DNA from 2 places in the Alteribacillus sp. JSM 102045 genome. Region 2 is predicted to be linked to the other one. Evidence: a T-box and tRNA genes for the amino acid it is inferred to sense, from the RefSeq annotation. Region 2 holds a T-box; the other holds one or more tRNA genes.

Region 1 (3,423 bases), on a different contig from region 2:
CTCGTAAGAATCAGGTAAATGCATAGGGTGTACACACTGGTGAGCTGGATAGCATGATGATGCTTCAGTTTTTTTTTGTGGTACTGTAAATTCGTATGCTGTAAAATAAGAATAACACTGAGAAGAGCCATTATGAGCTTTTTCAATCATATTCCCCTCCATTTTGCTTTAACGTACCAAACATTCATTTTTATGGAAATGGGGAATAAATAATAAAAAAAGACGCACCCTCTCATAGAGAAGAATACGTCTTTTTTGCTGGCTTCACCCTCAGCCTGATAAAAGTGAAGTGTGTATTTTTGCCCCCTGAACCGAGAGCGTGCTTTCGTTTATCCTGCTTCATTTGTTTTCATCCTGACTCTTTGTCGCTCTCAATTCAGTAGTAGGGCCTATGGTATTATGAGAAACCATAATATTTATGTATAAAACAGAGGAAAATCCTAGAAATATATATTCTCTAATATATTTCGTTAGGATATTTTTGGAAACGGCTCTTAACTACTCTTCCTCATTTGTTTCAACAATAACAATACATTCATTATCATTCACCGGTTAGTACCTGCCTTGACATTTATCAGTTGTTCGGAATACTCTGATTTTTACATTGAGATTTACTAATACTCTTTAAACCTATTTCTTGTTGCACCATTTTATTGCGTTTTACCGTTTCACTAATACGTCTAAGACTGGATAGACCTTTCAACTGGGCAAGAATGAACAGTTTCATAAACGATAGAGTATCCAACTTTTTAACATATCGATCGGTCTTGGAAGAATCTATCATTTTTTGTACTACCTTTGTTTCTAATGGATGAATGTATTTCTTAAATACAGTTTTTGTGGTATGATTGTCCATGCTATCTCCTTATAGTTAGAGATTTGGACTGGACTACCACTCTCTAATTATAAGGTTTTTTTATGCATTTCGTAGTTATAATTCACAATATTGACAATATTAGAAATGTGTTATTTCGCTTGACATTTTTATTTTATTTTCCTGCAACGCTAGTGTATTTAAATGGATTCTCATGTTTTGTTATATTTTTTAAGTTTTCACATATTTTTTGTAAAATTTCGGTTAAGGTTAATGTGAATGAAAAAAAGAACTTCTACTTATGTAACGTATGGCCATGTTTTAGAAGCTGCCAAATGAAATGGTCTTTTCTCAAAGAAGAAAATCAGAAATTCATAACTTTGGTCAACAAACGGTCAACAAGGTTAGTTTTTCATAACATCTACCACTCATTATAGTAAAACTCAAAACAAAAAACCCCTCTACCACGAGGGGTTTAGCATTCTTATGTATGGTGTCCCGTACTGGGCTCGAACCAGTGACCTCCACCCTGTCAAGGTGGCGCTCTCCCAACTGAGCTAACGGAACAATTATTTAAATATATGTTTTTACGACACTATTTATTATAGCGCTAGAATCAGAAATCTGCAATACTCGTCATTAAAAAATTTTTTCTATTGATCTTAAAAAGGCGGTTGAAACCGCCTTACAGCCTGCTTTTTATATAATTGTGTATTTTTTTATCGCAGCAATATAAATAACAGCCCTTCATTCCCTCTGGTCAGCAGGGTTTTGTAAGTGTTGCGTACGATATCATACAGGGGATCCCTTTCTCCCTTTTTGGGTTTTCGCGGGCGTGCTCCTCTGTCATGGAATTCTTCTCTTCGCACGATAATGGAATCTGTTTCTTCGTCACAGCCTAAATCTTTACCTATTATTACTCCGACATAATCCATCTCTAGGCCTTGGACGGTATGAATGCAGCCTACCTGGTTTTCGCATTCCGGGTGGATGGCCCAGTCTATTCTATTTGGGTCGTTCCATGGCATCTAACTCTTTACTGGTTTTATTTTTTGTCCATTCCCAGGCGTAGCCGGCTACTAATCTACCGTTTTTCTTATCCACGATTTCTTTTTTTAATTGATGCGGATCGTCTATCACTTGAAAGTCAAAGTCACCTTCTAGCTTTACCTCATTATTTTCAAAGCTTAGCAAATGTTCTATCCAGGAAATATAATTTCCCGAACCAGAGCATCTAAATTGAGATTCCAGCTCCAAGGTATGCACATCCGCTCCTGCTTTTTCTGCTTCCTGCTTCACCATTTCATAGCTGCCCACGTCCTTTCTTGAAACGACCTGGCTGTCATCTACAAAAAAGACGCTTAGCTTGGAGGAGCGGATGATTTGGGTTGCCTGATTTTCTCCCTCGATTTTTCTCTGCATATGCCCGAATTGTTTTAAACGGTGCGCTTCATCGCAAAGCAGCACATCAAATTGACTTTCTGGTGTGTTGACATAATTGGCGGATCCTTTAAAGAGATCTCTTACTTCTACGCGGCCGGAGGTGCCGATTAATTTTTTGCGAAGGACTTCACGGAATGCCTGGTTCGGCGTGATGTATTCCATATTGGCGCCTGCTTCGAGCATATATCTCATTAAATGCAGACCGATCACAGACTTTCCTGTGCCAGGCCCGCCTTTAATTAGTATTACTTTCTTCAAATCTGTTTGGTTTCGAAATTGATTGTAGATAGAAACTACTTTTTCATAAGCGACTTTTTGCTCGTCCAATAAAACAAATTCTTCATTGCCGCTTAGTAATGTTCCTACGGTTTCAACCAGCTTTTTGGACGGCCTTATTTTTCCTTCTTCTATTTTTTCCGCAATCTCCCTGCCATTGCCATTTGCTACGTGGCTTTTTATTTTTTCCGTTAATTCACGATCGTTAAACTTAAAATATAACGGAGATTCTGCTAAATACTTTCGATATCGATCATTTAACAGAGGCTCTGATTTATTCATAATGTAATTATGTAAATAAGCGCAGGAGTGCATCTGGATAAAAGTATTGGAATAAAGAGATTCATTAAAGTTTTGAAGGTATCTTCTATATGAAGTGGCCTGGTAGGACGGGTGAATGGTTTCTCGTTCCCTTCCGCCAAGAAATGTATGCACCACACCGTCTCCTTCAGCCAATGCAGCCTGCTGCCACTGCTTCAACTTTATAATAAGTACATTTTCTCTTCCATTAGAATCGTGGCCTGTAATAAGAAAGTCTATTCTCTTTTCGGTAGATGGAAGCTTGTATTCCAGCAAAACATGAGAGTCGTTTGTAAGATTGGCATCCCTGATAACACGTGCCATCTCCGGCAAAGAATTTTCCCAGGAACGGATTTCACTGTCTGAAACGACTTTGTTTGTTTTCTTCAGCATATTTTCTTTTAATACATATCCTATTTTGTTGTCGTAGATTTGCTCCAAAAAATCAGAAGAGCGTTCGTTGTATATGATCATTTGAAAAAACTCCCATTGATTAGCACTTTAACATATCATCGGAATGATTTTTGTGTATTTTTCATCATTCCAACACTTCCTTTTTTAAAATTTTAATCTATTTCTTCTATTTTGTT
Region 2 (3,423 bases):
TTACATCTTTAATGGTTTCCTGCAGGCGCGTTAAAATCCAGCGGTCTGCGATCGTTTTTTCCCCGTCCAAATTAATCTCTTCATAGCTTAGGCCGCCCATATTCATAAGCGCAAAACGAGAAGCGTTCCAAATTTTATTGGCAAAGTTCCAGTTGGCTTCGACTTTTTCCCAGTGGAAACGTAAGTCATTACCCGGTGTTGTTCCGGTCGCCAGGAAAAAGCGCAGGGCATCTGCTCCATATTTTTCAATAACATCCATTGGATCAACACCGTTACCAAGCGACTTACTCATTTTCCGGCCATCTGCATCACGAACCAGACCGTGAATTAATACATCGTTGAACGGACGCTTTCCGGTGAATTCAAGACCCTGGAAGATCATACGGGATACCCAGAAAAAGATAATGTCATAGCCCGTAACAAGAACATTCGTCGGATAGAACCGCTGAAAATCAGAAGAATTGGTATCCGGCCAGCCCATCGTAGAAAATGGCCATAGAGCGGAGCTGAACCATGTATCTAATACATCTTCATCCTGCTCCCAGTTTTGTGCATCTTTTGGCGCCTCATGGCCTACGTAAATCTCGCCTGTTTCTTTATGGTACCAGGCAGGTACACGGTGGCCCCACCAGAGCTGTCGGGAAATACACCAGTCCCGGATATTTTCCAGCCAGTGCAAATATGTTTTTTCAAAACGGTCCGGCACGAAATTTACTTTTCCTTCCTGCTTTTGCAGTTGTATTGCCTGCTCGGCCAGCGGTTTCATTTTTACAAACCATTGTGTGGAAAGATAAGGCTCTACTACGGCGCCACTCCGCTCTGAATGACCGACAGAGTGCATATGTTCTTCGATTTTAAAGAGAATGCCTTCTTCCTGGAGATCTTTTACGAGCTTCTTCCTGCACTCAAAACGATCCAGGCCTTGATACTTACCGGCGTTTTCATTCATTTTTCCGCCTTCATCCATTACAAGCACCCGTTCCAGTTCATGGCGGTTGCCCATTTCAAAGTCATTCGGATCATGAGCCGGCGTAATTTTCACCGCTCCTGAACCAAATTCCATATCGACATAATCATCAGCAATGATCTCCATTTCACGTCCAACTACAGGAAGAACCACAGTTTTGCCGATCAAGTGCTGGTAACGCTCATCATCCGGGTGAACGGCTACCGCTGTATCACCTAACATCGTTTCTGGACGGGTTGTTGCTACTTCTATGTGTCCGGAGCCGTCTTTTAACGGATATTTCATATGGTAAAAATGACCTTGAACATCTTTGTATTCTACTTCAATGTCAGATAGAGCCGTTTGTGTTGCCGGATCCCAGTTAATGATATATTCGCCTCGGTAAATCAATCCTTTATTGTACAGAGTGACAAATACCTCGCGCACAGCTTTGGAAAGCCCATCATCCAATGTAAAACGCTCTCTGGAATAGTCGAGGGACAAGCCTAATTTCGCCCATTGCTGACGGATAAAATCAGCATATTCTTCCTTCCACTCCCATGATTTTTCGAGAAATTTTTCACGGCCGAGATCATATCGGCTCTTACCTTCTTCTTTTAGTTTACCTTCCACCTTCGCCTGTGTTGCAATACCGGCGTGATCCATTCCCGGAAGCCAAAGCATATCATAGCCCTGCATACGCTTGGCGCGGGAAGTAATATCCTGCAGCGTTGTATCCCATGCATGACCGAGATGAAGACGCCCGGTTACATTTGGAGGAGGAATCACAATGGTATAGGGTTCTTTATCGCCTTCTCCTTCTGCTTTAAAAAATTCTCCATCCGTCCAAAACGGATACCATTTGGCTTCTGTGTCTTTCGGATCATACTTTGTCGGCATTGCTGTTTCTTGATTTGCCATCTTACACTCTCCTTTTTTCTGTTCCTTCGTCGGTATGTTTATTTAAGCAAAACATGCGGTGCTTCTTTGTTTTCGCAGGGTTCGGCTCTTCTCCTGGATGGTTCGATCCTCCATTCTCTTTTCCTGCTTGTTTCAACTCTTCTCTCTGATGATTCGGTTCTTATCCTGCTTGTTTCCGCTCTTTTCTCGCCTGGTTCAGCTCTCTTCCATCCGGTTCAGCTCTTCTACTGCTTTCTTCGGCTCTCTTTTTTTCTTCAGAACTTTAACTAAAAAACGGCACTTTTTTTGCTAAACAAAAAACCCCTCTTCATCTTTAAAGGACGAAGAGAGGATCGCGGTACCACCTTTATTCACGCAAAAGTAAACATTAGACATGCTTGCCTTGTGTGCACTTAAACGGATAACGGATCTACCGTCTTCCCCTACTTTTCATTCAAGGAAGCTGCTCGAGGGCGACCTTCCTTTCATTTAACCTGAAAAATCTCGCAGCCAAGGATTTTTCTCTCTGGACAGGCGGAAATGAAAGTACTCCTCCCTGTTTTCGCTTTATCTTGGTATATATAGTCACATTTTATACATCTATCGTTTTTTCGTCAAGAAGACATGCGGTCCCAGGCTTTAAAGAAATAAAAAAAAGGCAGAAACCCTGTATTTAATATCTGTACAAAAAGCCTCGGCATGCTATTCATATTTTCGTTCATATTAAAAAGGAATGACATAAAACGGATGGTGATAAAAATATGAGAATTATCAACTTTTTAAAACGAGGCAACACATCTTCAGCTATATCTGCGCTTGGAAATATTGTTTTAGCTACAATCAAAGGCTTTGCTGCTGCGATCAGCGGAAGCAGTGCTATGTTTGCTACTACCATGCATTCTTTGGCAGATGCCACCAATCAAGGTTTTGTTTTTTTCGGAAGCGCGCTCGCTGAGAAAGAGCCGACCAAACGGTTTCCAACAGGCTTTGGACGTGTTGTAAATCTCTTTGTTTTAGTGGCCGTTATTATTGTTGCCATCATGTCATATGAAACCATATTAACAGGCTGGGAAACGATCAAGGAGCCAAAAGCTTCTTCAAACTTTTGGTTGAATGTGATTATCCTTATGATATCTGTATTAATTGATGGTTTCGTATTAATCAAAGCCATGAAAGAAGTAGTGAAAGAATCCCATTCCAGTGCGACAGGTTTTCAAATTGTTCCGACCGCTTTTAAAAATATTCAATATGCAGCGCCGCCGACACGACTGGTTTTTTATGAAGATATTATTGCCACTTTTGGAGCCTTTCTTGCTTTGGTCTTTGTTGTTTTAGCTCATTTTACAGGATTATATGTTTTAGATGGAGTGGGCACCTTGTTTATTGGTTTACTGCTAGTTATCATTGCATTAAAACTCGGCTATGACAATACCGTTGGATTAATCGGTGTAGCAGCACCTAAAAAGGTGACGGACCGTATCGCCAGATTAATATTGGACCATAAGGACGTACAGGACATTCAAGCGATGAGAATCCTTCAAGAAGGCCGGCAATATCATGTAGAAAGTTATGTTGAA

What was found. The T-box of region 2 lies ahead of ACE1TI_RS03600 (valine--tRNA ligase). A T-box ahead of a tRNA ligase gene usually reads a tRNA of that ligase, here a tRNA-Val.
Region 1: it has a tRNA-Val gene. The T-box ahead of ACE1TI_RS03600 (valine--tRNA ligase) is inferred to sense a tRNA for this amino acid. The anticodon was not compared.

What each region holds. Positions count from the first base shown of each region.
Region 1 covers NZ_JBHFQG010000021.1:540-3,962, forward strand. The annotation lists gene ACE1TI_RS14000 (hypothetical protein) at 1-150, opposite strand, end outside; gene ACE1TI_RS14005 (DUF4372 domain-containing protein) at 575-856, opposite strand; tRNA gene ACE1TI_RS14010 (tRNA-Val) at 1,306-1,381, opposite strand; gene ACE1TI_RS21915 (DNA/RNA helicase domain-containing protein) at 1,534-1,842, opposite strand; gene ACE1TI_RS14015 (DNA/RNA helicase domain-containing protein) at 1,820-3,307, opposite strand.
Region 2 covers NZ_JBHFQG010000003.1:173,483-176,905, forward strand. The annotation lists gene ACE1TI_RS03600 (valine--tRNA ligase) at 1-1,867, opposite strand, end outside; T-box leader at 2,181-2,418, opposite strand; gene ACE1TI_RS03605 (cation diffusion facilitator family transporter) at 2,608-3,423, shown strand, end outside.